DNA from 2 places in the Bacillus sp. AK128 genome. Region 2 is predicted to be linked to the other one. Evidence: a T-box and tRNA genes for the amino acid it is inferred to sense, from the RefSeq annotation. Region 2 holds a T-box; the other holds one or more tRNA genes.
What was found. A T-box is a leader RNA that pairs with one kind of tRNA and senses whether it is charged. The one in region 2 lies ahead of metG (methionine--tRNA ligase), so its partner is inferred to be a tRNA-Met.

Region 1 (6,526 bases), 1.5 Mb from region 2:
GCTACCTCTTGAGGATCATCAGTTTTAAGCTCATTAATTTTCCTCTTCATCCACATGTCGTAATTTTCAACATGCTTAGGGCCTTCAAAAATGCCATCACTCATCATGATCAATAAATCACCCGCCTTTAATTGTTCACTTACAACCTCAACATCGAACTCTTGAATAATTCCCATTGGCAGATTACTACCTTCAACCTTTATAACCTTTTCGCCTCTTTTTACAAAACTAGGAGTCGACCCAATTTTAAGGAATTTAGAACTTCCATCTTGCAAATCAATCATCGCTAAATCAAGAGTTGTAAATATTTCATCCGTTGTTCTTAATGCTAAGATTGAGTTGATCGACTTAATCGCAACTTTTTCTTCAATCCCACTTTTCAGTATTTTTTGAAGAAGTAACAGTGTTTCATTACTTTCTAAATGTGCTCTCTCTCCATTACCCATTCCATCACTAATAGCTATTGCATACTTTCCTGCACCTAATTCTATGGTGGAATAGCTATCACCTGAAACAAAGCCGCCTCCTTTTGCAGCATTGGCAATTCCTGTTTCCACAACATAGGTTTTAGCCGATCCAAAACTCACATGGCAATTCCCATTAGGATACGCTGAACATTCTTCACGCTTAACAACAATGGTCTCTTGCATAATTTCAGATAATATAGGGGCAATTAACTTCTCGCATTCCCCCCTACCATTGCAATAAGGAATACTCATTTCAATATCTACATTCCCTTGTTCAAGGCTATAAATTTCTGCATGGCCGATTTCAATCCCAAACTCTCTTAAAGCATCTAGAATTTGCTCTTCTTGAATCGTGTGGTTCTCTCGCTCACGTTGAATCTCCCTTGCAAAATCCCCCATTACCTGGGAAACTCCTAACAACTGATCAGCAACTAAGCGTCGACTGTCCTTCACCTGTTTTTTCAACTTGCGATTCGCTTGGTAAAAGGTTAACTCATGCTGAATCGCATCAATCACTTTAGTAGATTTTACACAGTATTTATCCCATTCTCTTTGGTAATTTATATTTCTATTAAGCGTTAAATCTTCAGATTCTTGCATAATTTTATGCATATGCTCATAGGTTGTATTAAAGTTTTTTGACCAACAAAAGTCTTTTTTAAAGCAGGTCTGACAAGTTTTTTCCGTAACGTTACTCAAAAAGTAGTCTATTTCCCGCTCGTCATCCTTATCATCCTGATTGATACCGTATTGGGAAAAACTGCTAGATAGCGCCTGGAAGACACTTGAAAACTGCTCAACACGGTTGGCTGTCACATCCCTGATTTTCCTTACATATTGCTGTTGTTCTGCTGAATGTTCTGCTGTACCTGGTATAAACCTTGCAATCTTGGAGATAAGAGATTGAGGCGTTGCAAAAAATAAGGAAATAGCTAGTAGGGATTCAAAAACGGTGTTTAATAGATTGGCTTGATCAGCACCATATAGACCAATTAGTAATGTACCAATTAATAGCCCAACTCCAACCCCAAACTTTTTTCCTTCTTTTAAAAGACCACCGAGTAGTCCTGAAAAGGCAAGTAAACTCATTTGGTACAAGCTTGCTACATTCGCAAGACTCAGAATTAATCCAGTTACCACCCCAACAGTAGACCCGACTGTCGCGCCTGCACAGAATGCAAAAACTAACACTAAATACCTTGAGAAAATATGTTCTATCGATAAATCATAAAAGGTCCACCCTATCGTACCTGTTAAGATCGAAGCTAATAATATAACTAACGAAATCATCTCTTCTGTCTTAAGAGCTTGTTTTCGTCTTTTCATACTAATCAAAGGGACACTTTGTAAGAAAATCATCGTGAGGATAAAGCTAAGTCCCGCTTCCACCGCTACCATTGATAAATGATAGAGTGAAAAATCTCCTGTTGTAACGGCTGTGAAAATAAGATTACCAGCAATGACCGATCCAAATACAAGATAAGGTAAAACCTTGACTAACGATGAGTTGAATCTAGTAATAATTAACCGGGCAGTTAAAAATAGTAGAATCGTAAGTAGGACAAGCCCACCTTTTTCAAATCCAATAGTAGCAGCTCCCGCAATTAGAGAAATCATCGCAAGTATCGACTTGTCCCTTTTCATGGTAAACACAGCTGCAAAATAAGGAACAGTAAACGGCATGATTTGCTCTAGTATCAATGCTCTTCCAAGTAGAAAGCCTATTATTATCAGCAGTAAACCTTTTTGAAACAATATACTTTCAACTGTGGTTTGTAGCCTGTTTATTCCATGTGACAAAGAATTTTGCACTCGATCGACAACTGTTACTTGTGCGACTACCTCGGTAACATTCCTTCCTGTTTCGTGCATAATATCTCCCCCAGCGAATATAGTTGATTGTAATTATATCGAACGAATTTTTAGTATTTTGTCAAAAGAACAAGACAAGCCCAAAGAATCGTTCGACTATTTTCACTTAAAGAGAACAGAATTTGGGGTATTTTTCATAAAATAGCACTATTTCAATTGGGAAGAACAAAAAAAGAGACAACAAAAAAACTGTATCTTTTTTAAAAGATACAGTTTTTTTAGGATAGCGGCGGAGGGAGTCGAACCCACGACCTCACGGGTATGAACCGTACGCTCTAGCCAGCTGAGCTACACCGCCGTAATTAAATTGTAAGCACAATTGCTATAATACAATCGAACCCCTAATCTGTCAACAAAGATTTGTCGAGAATCAACGAAAACAACCCAATGGATAAATAATGTCGGAATATATTTGGTATAAGGAAAAGCGGAGGTGCCCCGTTTTGCCCCGACAAGTAAATGTTCCTCGAGGGCCTAGGTGCTGCAGCTAGACATACAGAAAGCGGAAGGCATCCGCTTCAACTGTAATAATAAGGAATTTCGTTGATAAAACAGTGGTTTTCGTCGATAAAATGAAAGGGTTCGGTGATAAACCTTAGAAATCGTTGATAAACTGAAAATTGCGTTGATAAAGATAGTCATTTCGTTGATAAACTACGTTTCACGCATAAATGAACTTCTACTTTAGCCTCAAATTTAGTAAACCTGGGCTAAAACTCATTAACTTATTGCAGTAACTTCAATATACGCTCAATCTTTTACTTATTTACTTATAATATCTTTAGCAGTAATGAGGTTTTCAACTAATCCTATCTCTGACTACTACCACAAAATAAAAAGAGAGCCAGAATGGCCCCCCTTATCATAGTTAGAACAACTTCTTTATATAATATTGATAGACAGCAACATGTTATCCGCGTTTTGCTCCACGTCCACCACGTTTCGATTCAGTATGACGCTTAAGGGTAGACAAACGATCCTCACTATCCTTTAAAAAGCGATTCATCTTTTGTTCGAACGTTTCTTGCTCGCGTTGGTCACGATAACCTCCACTTTGTCGGTTTGAATTACGAGGGCGCTGTGAGCTAGATGGGCGTGATGAGTTTGCTTGAGGTGGTCTTTCCTTTGCTTTTTTAATAGAAAGGCCAATCTTCCCATCCTTTTCTACATTAATGACTTTAACTTCTACTTCATCTCCAACCTTTAAGTGTTCATTAATGTCCTTAACATAGTTATCAGCTACTTCACTGATATGAACTAGCCCTGTTGAGCCACCAGGCAGCTCTATAAATGCTCCAAATTTCGTAATTCCTGTTACCTTTCCCTGTAACTTGCTGCCTACTTCGATTGACATAAAAAAATTGCTCCTCCTTAGTTTAGTCGAAAATCAAATTTTTTTTATTATACATAATCAGAAATTGTAGTGTCAATTAGACGACTCTTCATTAGGTATTGAGAAGATGATTTCATTATCCTCTGACAGGAAATAATCACGTCTTGCGATTTTTGCTATATATTCGTCATCGTTTAACTTAACAATTTCTTCCTCCAGCATGGTCTGCTGCTTTTCCATTCCTTTAAGCTCGGATTGAAGCTGATCTCTTTCTTCTAGTTTATTTTCATAAGCTGCAACTTGTGAAAGAAATGTTGAAATCATGATATAACCTAAAATACCTACTATGACACTAAATGCAGTTAAACGTCTAACCATTCCTCGACGACGATGTAAAACGAGCTTTTCTCGTTGCTCAACAATTTTATAGTAGTCTGATTGGATTTGCTTAATTTTGTCATTCTTAAATGAATCCATGCTCGTTTTGATCCTCCTAACTGCGAAACTTATTCCACCATTTTTGCCATATTACTTTGAAATTCTTTGTTTTTTCTAAAATTCCTGCTATTTTATAAAAAAAGATTTTAACCCGTTTAGGAGTGAGCTTCCAACAAAGGATTCCGATCCATTTAAAAGGTGTTATTATTAACCTGAAAATGAACAGTCCGATGGTGAGTACAAGTTTCCATAATCCGAGTAAAGAAATAACTAGCAACTGGATTATATAGCGAATTGGCTGAATGAGCAAGACTGTTATTAATCTTGCAAAAAATTTATATGTTCGAACGGCAAACATAATTAAATGTTCTAATAGTCTTTTATAGTAAGATTGGAACAAGCTTTGATAGGCTGCAAATCCACATAATAAAGCTAGAAAAACATAAAATCGAAGTTCCCCTTCATTCACCACTAATAAGGTATAGAAAATAACAAGCCCTTGAACAACCCAAAAGGCCACATCATTAATAAATACAAACCAGTTTGCACGTTCAGGCCGCTTAAGAAAGCGACCATACGTGTCTAATGCTGCTCCAACCCAATTTCCCATGCCAAACATGGCAAGCATCGTATAGAATTGGACCGTTAAACTCATCGGAATAACTTGCTAAAGAGTCCTTTAGCCTTCTCCGCGTGTTGCTCATCTAAATAGATAATATCAAAGATTCGTCCCTTTATGGATACAATCCCCTTGTCAACATCAAGGTTCTTCATCTGAAGACCCTGACCACGAATTGCTAGAATCCCCATTACCGTTTCTAGCAGAAACTCTTCATTATCAAAGCTTTCTACCTGCTTTACCCCGGTAATGTCCAATAAGCGTCTTCCTCTCATCACTACATCGTGTTCAGGAGTATTTGTTTTGTTCTGCGTTCCCATATCATAATATTGGCTCATGGAATCATCCCTCACTATTCATTGACTTTATAGTCATTATATGAGGAGATTGTTAATTTAGAACAAGCCTTCTAATAAGGAAGATCGTCTGTTGCAATTTTTTCTTCTTTGACTACCGTATACAGCTGTGTTGCCAGCTCTTTTTTTGTTGTCTCTTGAATAGAATCGATCTGAACGGTTACTAATTTTTGGCCAAAGCGAACGGTCAAGGTATCGCCTACCTTTACATTGGAGCTAGCCTTTGCCTCTATGCCATTAATAGAAATTCTCCCTTGATCAGCGACTTCTTTCGCTAACGTACGTCTTTTAATTAATCTTGACACCTTTAGAAATTTATCTAATCTCACTGTTTCCCCTTCTTTCTCTTTAGTTCTTTTCTAAAACTTTGTTGCTTTTTGATCCTCTAGTTTAGATGTGCCCTTCGTTTTTTGTACCAATTGTGTATAAAGATAGAAAAGGATGACTCTTTTCTTCTAAAGTAACACCTTACAACTACGGTGAAAATTTGGCTTCTGGGATTTTTACAAAAACACAATCTATACGATAACAGCCTTCTCTTTACTCTTTTTTCTTTGCTTCTTCCCAAAGAAGATCTAACTCGTCAAGTGTGAGCTTTTCGAACTGAAGCTCCTGTTCATGTATTCTTTGCTCCATATATTGAAATCTATTTTTAAACTTAGTATTCGTCTGCATGATGGCAATTTCAGGGTCAATCTTATAAAATCTAGCCAGGTTCACGATAACAAATAAAATATCCCCTAATTCCTTCGCGGCCTTTTCCTTTGGTGAGTCATCGGTGATTTCAGCTTTAAACTCTTCTATTTCTTCATAAAGTTTTTCCCAAATCGGGCCAACCTCGGTCCAATCAAAACCAACCTTTGCCGCGTTCTTTTGAATGGCATCTGCCATTAATAGTCCTGGTAGACTACTTGGGATTTCAGCTAATATGGAGTTTGCATCTTGAGTTGGTTTTTCCTGTCTTTTTATATCATCCCACAATGCGACGACATCTTTTGCATTTTCCGCTGTTTGCACATCAAAAACATGAGGATGCCTTCTTATCATCTTTTCAGTAATTCCTCGAATCACATCATTAATCGAAAACCATCCTTCGTCTTCACCAATTTGTGCATGAAGCATGACCTGAAGTAGAACATCTCCTAGCTCCTCAACAAGATGTTCATCATCCTCCTCATCAATTGCTTCTAGTACCTCGTAGGCTTCCTCAATTAAATATGGCTTTAGGCTTTGATGGGTTTGCTCTTGATCCCACGGACATCCCCCTGGACCTCTCAATGCCGCAATAACAGATCGTAAAGAGTTGAAATCTTGATACAATAGAGAGTCCTCAAGTACCGGTGGAACGTAAACAGTAGTGAGGTTACTGATATTCATCCCATGATCCAGCTCGTACAAAGGGACTTGTTTAACTATCTGATTAGAAGTCCCTGCTGCCGTG
Region 2 (6,526 bases):
TACCGATTTCATAGTGCTTTTCGTAGGTGAAAGCTGAAATACAGGTACCAACGACTTCTTTACCTTTTTTAACTGATACACCTAACCCTTTATGACAGAAATCATCCCAACTTGGCCAAAATTTTTCAATCTCAGCATTGATTACACCTGTTGAATCATCTAGGATCTGTTCTTTAGTAATAGTTGAAAATTGATATTCAGTTACTGATTGAATATCCGAATACTCTAGATATTGATAGAATTTCTCTTCGCCAAAAGTGAAAGGCACTCTTTGTGCTTTGTGAATTGGATTTTTCTTAAAAATAGTTGAAATATAAGGATCCCATTGGTTGAATGGATACATCTCTAAATTAAAATGATCATCTCCGATCATGAGGGCCTCAGGAAAAACTTGCTCTTGTAAAAATCCTTCAATCGTCTCCACAAACTGTAGAGTTGGAACTCCAACAAAATAGAACATTTCATTCTTTGCCCAAATAAGGGCCGCTTTCGGTGAGTTCACTCTCGAATCAACATAAACCCTACCGCGATTATTACCCTCAATCACCCCTTGGATCACAGGCTTATCACCAATATAAGGAAAAGCTTGATTTACTAACCTATACTCACTAGGTTCCAGTTCATACATACTAATTACTCCTCAACTATAAATCTTCCATTTTATGCCACAGTTAAAATTTATTATAAATTACAAACGGTCATCTGGGAATATGTTTTAACACAGTAAAGCGGTGGGGGACAGGCCCCCACCGCTTTACTGTGTTAAAGTTCCTTTTTTGACTGATAAAATAGGGAGTAAATTCTAATAAAAAAAGCCTCTTGCACTAGTCTAAGGAATCCAGTTTAAACCGGATTCCTAGCTATGTTAAGAGGCTCGTTTCTGATTGTTCTAATTTCATCTTTGTTATGACCAATTTGATTTTAAAATAGTCAATCTCAGCTGGAAGTGCCTCTTTAAGAGGCTTTAAACGCTCAGCACCGATGATATTTACTTGCTCACTAATTAAGGATTCTTCTTCTTCACTAAGTAAATCTGACCATTTGAAAGGGTTACCTTCCTCAATAGCCTGAATGATGTGATTTTGAATCGTAATCAAGGATCGTTCCCGCTGATTTGCTATATCCTCCATGCTCATTCCTTCTTTATATAAAACATAGGAAACTAAATGACTCGGTTCACCATCTTCTTTTCTATTAGATTTAGAGGTAACCTGCACCTGTTCATCTTTAGGATTATAATCTTGGATAATAGTCAAAAAGCGTTCGCCATATTTTTCCCGTTTCTGTTCACCAATCCCTTTAACCTCAATTAATTCATCCATGCTTAAAGGCATTCGATCACTAAGCTCCCTTAAGGTTTTATCAGAAAAGATGACAAAAGGTGGTACTTTTTCTTCAGTTGATATTTGTTTTCTTAACTTCCTCAACTGGTTGAACAGACCTTCGTTTGTTTCTATATGGGTATTTTGGTTTTGAATCCTTGTTGCCCTCTTGAAAACCTGTACTTCTCCCACTAGGACGGGAATAGATTCTTTATTTAGAGATACAACAGGATATTGACCTTCCGACAGTGAGAGAAATCCTTCTGCTATAAGATACTGAATCATTGCACTGATTTCTTTCTCTGGGTACTTTGAAAGAAGTCCATACGTAGAAAGCTTTTGAAAGCCAAGTTCTAGCACTCTCTTATTCTTTGATCCTTTTAATACTTGAGAAACAAGAGTGATGCCAAACCTCTCATTCATTCTTTTTATACATGAAAAAATAATTTGGGCATCCTTCGTTATATCTATTTTCTCGCGATGATCCTTACAGTTCGAACAGCTATCGCATGATTCATAGTCTTGATCATTACTAAAATATTGTAGTAGATGAACCTGAAGACATTGTTCGGTATGACAAAAATCAATCATCGTTTGCAGCTTTTTATACTCTTGTTGTTTTAAATCAGGACTAAGAAGTGTTTGTTCAATTAGGAACTTTTGAAGATGAGAGTCCTGTGGAGCATAGAGAACCACGCATTCACTTAACTCTCCATCCCTTCCTGCTCTTCCTGCTTCTTGGTAGTAGGATTCAATATTTCTAGGTACCTGATAATGGATAACAAATCTAACATTTGATTTATTGATTCCCATCCCAAATGCGTTGGTAGCTACCATTATGTCAGTTTGATCAAATAAAAACGCCTCTTGCGCCATTTTTCTTGCTTCTTCATTAAGACCAGCATGATATTTAGATACTAAATACCCTTGCTTAGCTAAAAATCCATGTACCTTATCAACGTCTTTACGTGTAGAAGCATATATAATTCCTGGCTTGCCATTATTTTTTGAAACATAGTTCTTAATAAACGCTAATTTATCGACGCCCTTTTCGACCGAAAGAATAAGATTATCCCGTTTAAATCCTGTTGCTGTCACATTCTCTTGATTGATAAAAAGAAGCTTACAAATGTCATCAACGACTTCATTTGTTGCAGTTGCCGTCAATGCTAGAATGATAGGATTCGAAGGAAGACTTTGGATTACTTGGGAAAGCGTACGATAGCTTGGACGGAAATCATGACCCCATTGGGATACACAGTGAGCTTCGTCAACCGCAATCATGTCAACATGGAGCTTTTCAAGCAAGGAGCAAAATTGAGGGGACTCAAAACGTTCGGGTGCCACATAAATTAATTGATATTCTCCATTTTGAGCAGCAGCTAATCGCTCATTCACCTCTTTTTGAGTCAAGGAGCTATTAATATAGGTCGCTGGAATATCAATCAGGTTTAAACTATCAACCTGATCCTTCATTAGAGAAATTAACGGTGAAATAACAATCGTAATACCTTTCATTAATAAAGCAGGAATTTGATAGCAAACAGACTTACCACCACCTGTGGGCATCAACACAAGTGAATTTCTGCCAGACAAAACCTTGTCTATGACCTCAGCCTGTCCACGCCGAAACGAGTCATATCCATAATACTTTTTCAATAAAACCTCTGCTTCCTTTAAAATACAGCATCCCTCCTAAACAAATGTACCCAACTATTATATCAAACACACACTACCTTTTAACATAAAACTTCACTAGGAATATAGAGGAATTTTATGAACGATTTGACCCTTTACTACATTAACGCAGTGGGGGCCTGACCCCCACTGCGTTAATGTGCTAAAGCCTATCTCATTTTAAACCAAGTTTCGCTCTCTCTGTTTGAATCACTTCAGGATCTATCTTTTCAAATAGAATGGACGTTTTATTAATTGATAAAGCTTCCACCTCTATATACTTCCAACTGATTCTCTTTATTTGAAGAAAGTCTCTTATCTGTTTTGTTGAAAATGGTAAAAACGGGGAAAGTAGGATTGATAGGTTGGCAATCAGTTGAACACATGTATATAAGGTGTTGTTACACTGTTCCAAGTCTTCATTGTAGTCAATCCAGGGTCTTTGAGTATCAAAGTATTTATTTCCTTCACGAATCAATTCAAATACACCTTCTAGCGCTGATCTTATTTCACCTTTTTCTATTTTACTGCCTGTAATATGATACAGCTCGGTTAGCCTACCCTTAATCGTTTGATCTATTTTCCCAGTTGGAATCTTTCTATCAAATGATTTTTCTATAAACTTTAATGTTCTATTTACTAAATTTCCGTAAGCCCCTAATAATTCCCCGTTATGAGAATGAACAAATTCTTGCCAAGAAAAATCAGCATCTCTCTTTTCTGGTGCATTGATTGTTACATAGTACCTGATTGAATCTGGATGGAAATCTTCTAATAGTTCTGGCACCCAAATTGCATAGTTTTTACTTGTAGAAAATTTCTTCCGTTCAATCGTAAGATATTCATTCGAAATAATATGACTGGGCAGCTTTAAGTCTCCTATACCTAGAAGAAGAGCTGGCCATATAATAGTATGAAATGGAATATTGTCCTTGCCATGTACATAATATGCTTTAGTGTTTTCTAACCAATATTTCTTCCAGTCCTTCCCCTCAAGCTCCGCCCACTGAATTGACGCGGATAAGTAACCTGAAACAGCTTCAATCCATACGTAAATCTTCTTATCTTCAAACCCTGCCACTGGGACAGGAACACCAATTGGTAAGTCTCGTGACACTGCACGGTCCTGTAATCCTTCCTCCAGATATCTCCTTGTTAAAGTAATTGCATTTCTTCTCCACCGCTCATCTTCTTCTCCCTCTTTCACATAGTCTTTTATTTTCTTTTGAAAGCTAGATAAAGAAAAGTAGAAATGCTCCGTTGCTTTTACAGTAGGTGGGGAACCACATAATTTACATGACCGTTCTTTCAATTCTAGAGGATCTAAAATAGAGGAACAGCTATCACACTGATCACCTCTTGCTTCGGCATTGCAGTGTGGACATAAACCTTCCACATAACGATCAGGCAGAAACTGCTCACAACCTTTACAGTATGATTGATCTACCGTTTGTTTATAGATGAACCCCTTCTCCAATAACTTACTAAAAATATTTTGTACCACCTTATGATGACTAACAGAGTCTGTCCTTGTAAATAAATCATAAGTGAATCCAAGCTTATGAAAACAATCTACAAACTCTTGATGATAGACATCTGTAATATACCGAGGATCTCTCCCCTCCTGTCTAGCTCTAATAGCAATGGGCGTACCATTACAATCACTTCCTGAAACATAAAGAACCTCTTCCCCCTTTAAACGAAAGTACCTAGCCAAAATATCTCCAGGTAGTAAACTCGAAATATGCCCCAAGTGAAGTGAACCATTTGCATAGGGCCAGGCCCCTCCTATAAACACCGCCATCTTAACCCCTCCATTTAACATTTTAATAAAATGCTTTATCCTATTAACGCAGTGGGGGCCTGTCCCCCACTACGTTAATGAGATAAAGTATTCAAAGGAATAAAAAAAACCTCGTCCTTTTACAAGTTCACTTGTAAAAGGACGAGGTTATCCCCGTGTTACCACCTTTTTTCACCAATGGTTTACACCTTTGGTCTCAACAGGTACGGAGCATCTCCAATGCAATGTGCTCGATACCGTGACATTTGTAACGGATGCCAATTCCCGTTGCAGCCTACCTCCTAAGGACTCGGTGCACAGCTCAGAGGCCATTTTCCAATAGTAGTTCCTGCTTCTTTTCACCAACCGAAGCTCTCTGGGGAGGAACATGGTATTGTACTTTTCTCTTCACAGCTTTTAACATATTCTGTCAGAATACAAAGTGAAAATCAAGTCTTTTTTGAATCAAATAAAAATTTCTGTTTTTTCCTAATAGATTCTCATCATTTTAGAAAAACTAATACTTAATTCACTTAAAGGAGGTATTTTACACTTGTATAGAATTATTTCTTTGGTATTTATTATACTCTTAATGGTCCCTGCTTCTTCTATTGCGGCCAAAACATGCACTCTTCCTTGTCATCACTATAATGATCATATAAATATCCAAATTAAGGAAATTAAAACTCCTCATTCCCCTAATAATAACTCACTTTGGATTCAAGTATTAAATAATGAACACGTCAAACAACAGGTATCGATTGATGGTTATTTTGAAAGCTCGATTCTTGACTTGAAACTTCCTTTGTTCACTTCTGTCATCATAAACGAATTACCTCAAGACAAAGATTTTATTTTCCAACAATATTATGAACCAGCAAGTACAAAGAAAATAGGGCTACTGTTAAACTGGAAAGAAAAAGGTCAACTTTATAGTGATATGATTTTAGTCGATTTTGAATAGCATTCAAATATTAAGAAAAGGGGGATAATCCCCCTTATTCTTATTTCCCAAGAAATTTGTCGAACTTAATGAACACCTAGGTAGATTCCTAGAATTCCAACTTCCTAATATTTTTTTCCTTATAAAGGTATTTCTCTTATTACTTCTGGCCATTCTTACATGTAAGGAGGTGGAAGACATGGGAGATTCACCATACAAAATAATTGATAAAACGGAAAACGAGAATGCCACCACTATCGTCTACCTGTGTGAAAATGATCCAGTTGAACACTCTCTGTTTCAGTGTTCTTTCATTAACAAAGAAGACTATTATGAAGTGAAAGAACATTTACACTTCTGTCTGAAAACAGAAGATTTTTTAGATATAAAGGGACTTTACTCCAACGACCTTGAACAATCAATTATTGCTAAACTAAACGAAAATGCCATTACCCTCAACTAGACTATTATACTTCAGCAGTCACAACAGTTTGTTCCTTTGAACTTACAGTTAAGACTCCCGCTTCATCATCAATGGCGTCTGGTATCTCTACTTCTAAATTCCTAATCCTTGGATGTAAATAACATCCTATACTTAGTGCTGCCCATAAAATACCCAATGTTAGAAAGAGTAATCCAATTCCTCGTCCTTCTCCTACACCAATAAAACCACCTATACTAGTTGCCAACAATCCACCCTCAACCATCAAAGGATTAAAGACTTTTTCAGTAACTGGACCTGCCGTAATATAAGCAATCGGTGATAAGGATAGAGCAATCATTCGTCTTAGTGCAAACACC

Region 1: it has a tRNA-Met gene. The T-box ahead of metG (methionine--tRNA ligase) is inferred to sense a tRNA for this amino acid. The anticodon was not compared.

The regions. Positions count from the first base shown of each region.
Region 1 is NZ_CP096379.1:4,634,269-4,640,794, forward strand. It holds gene spoIIE (stage II sporulation protein E) at 1-2,339, opposite strand, end outside; tRNA gene M1D60_RS23250 (tRNA-Met) at 2,564-2,637, opposite strand; gene M1D60_RS23255 (S1 domain-containing RNA-binding protein) at 3,250-3,693, opposite strand; gene M1D60_RS23260 (FtsB family cell division protein) at 3,766-4,149, opposite strand; gene yabQ (spore cortex biosynthesis protein YabQ) at 4,166-4,765, opposite strand; gene yabP (sporulation protein YabP) at 4,762-5,067, opposite strand; gene M1D60_RS23275 (RNA-binding S4 domain-containing protein) at 5,139-5,414, opposite strand; gene yabN (bifunctional methyltransferase/pyrophosphohydrolase YabN) at 5,626-6,526, opposite strand, start outside.
Region 2 is NZ_CP096379.1:3,149,107-3,155,632, forward strand. It holds gene M1D60_RS15785 (GNAT family N-acetyltransferase) at 1-628, opposite strand, end outside; gene recQ (DNA helicase RecQ) at 861-2,981, opposite strand; gene metG (methionine--tRNA ligase) at 3,175-4,803, opposite strand; T-box leader at 4,938-5,203, opposite strand; gene M1D60_RS15800 (hypothetical protein) at 5,336-5,746, shown strand; gene M1D60_RS15805 (hypothetical protein) at 5,925-6,188, shown strand; gene M1D60_RS15810 (MFS transporter) at 6,193-6,526, opposite strand, start outside.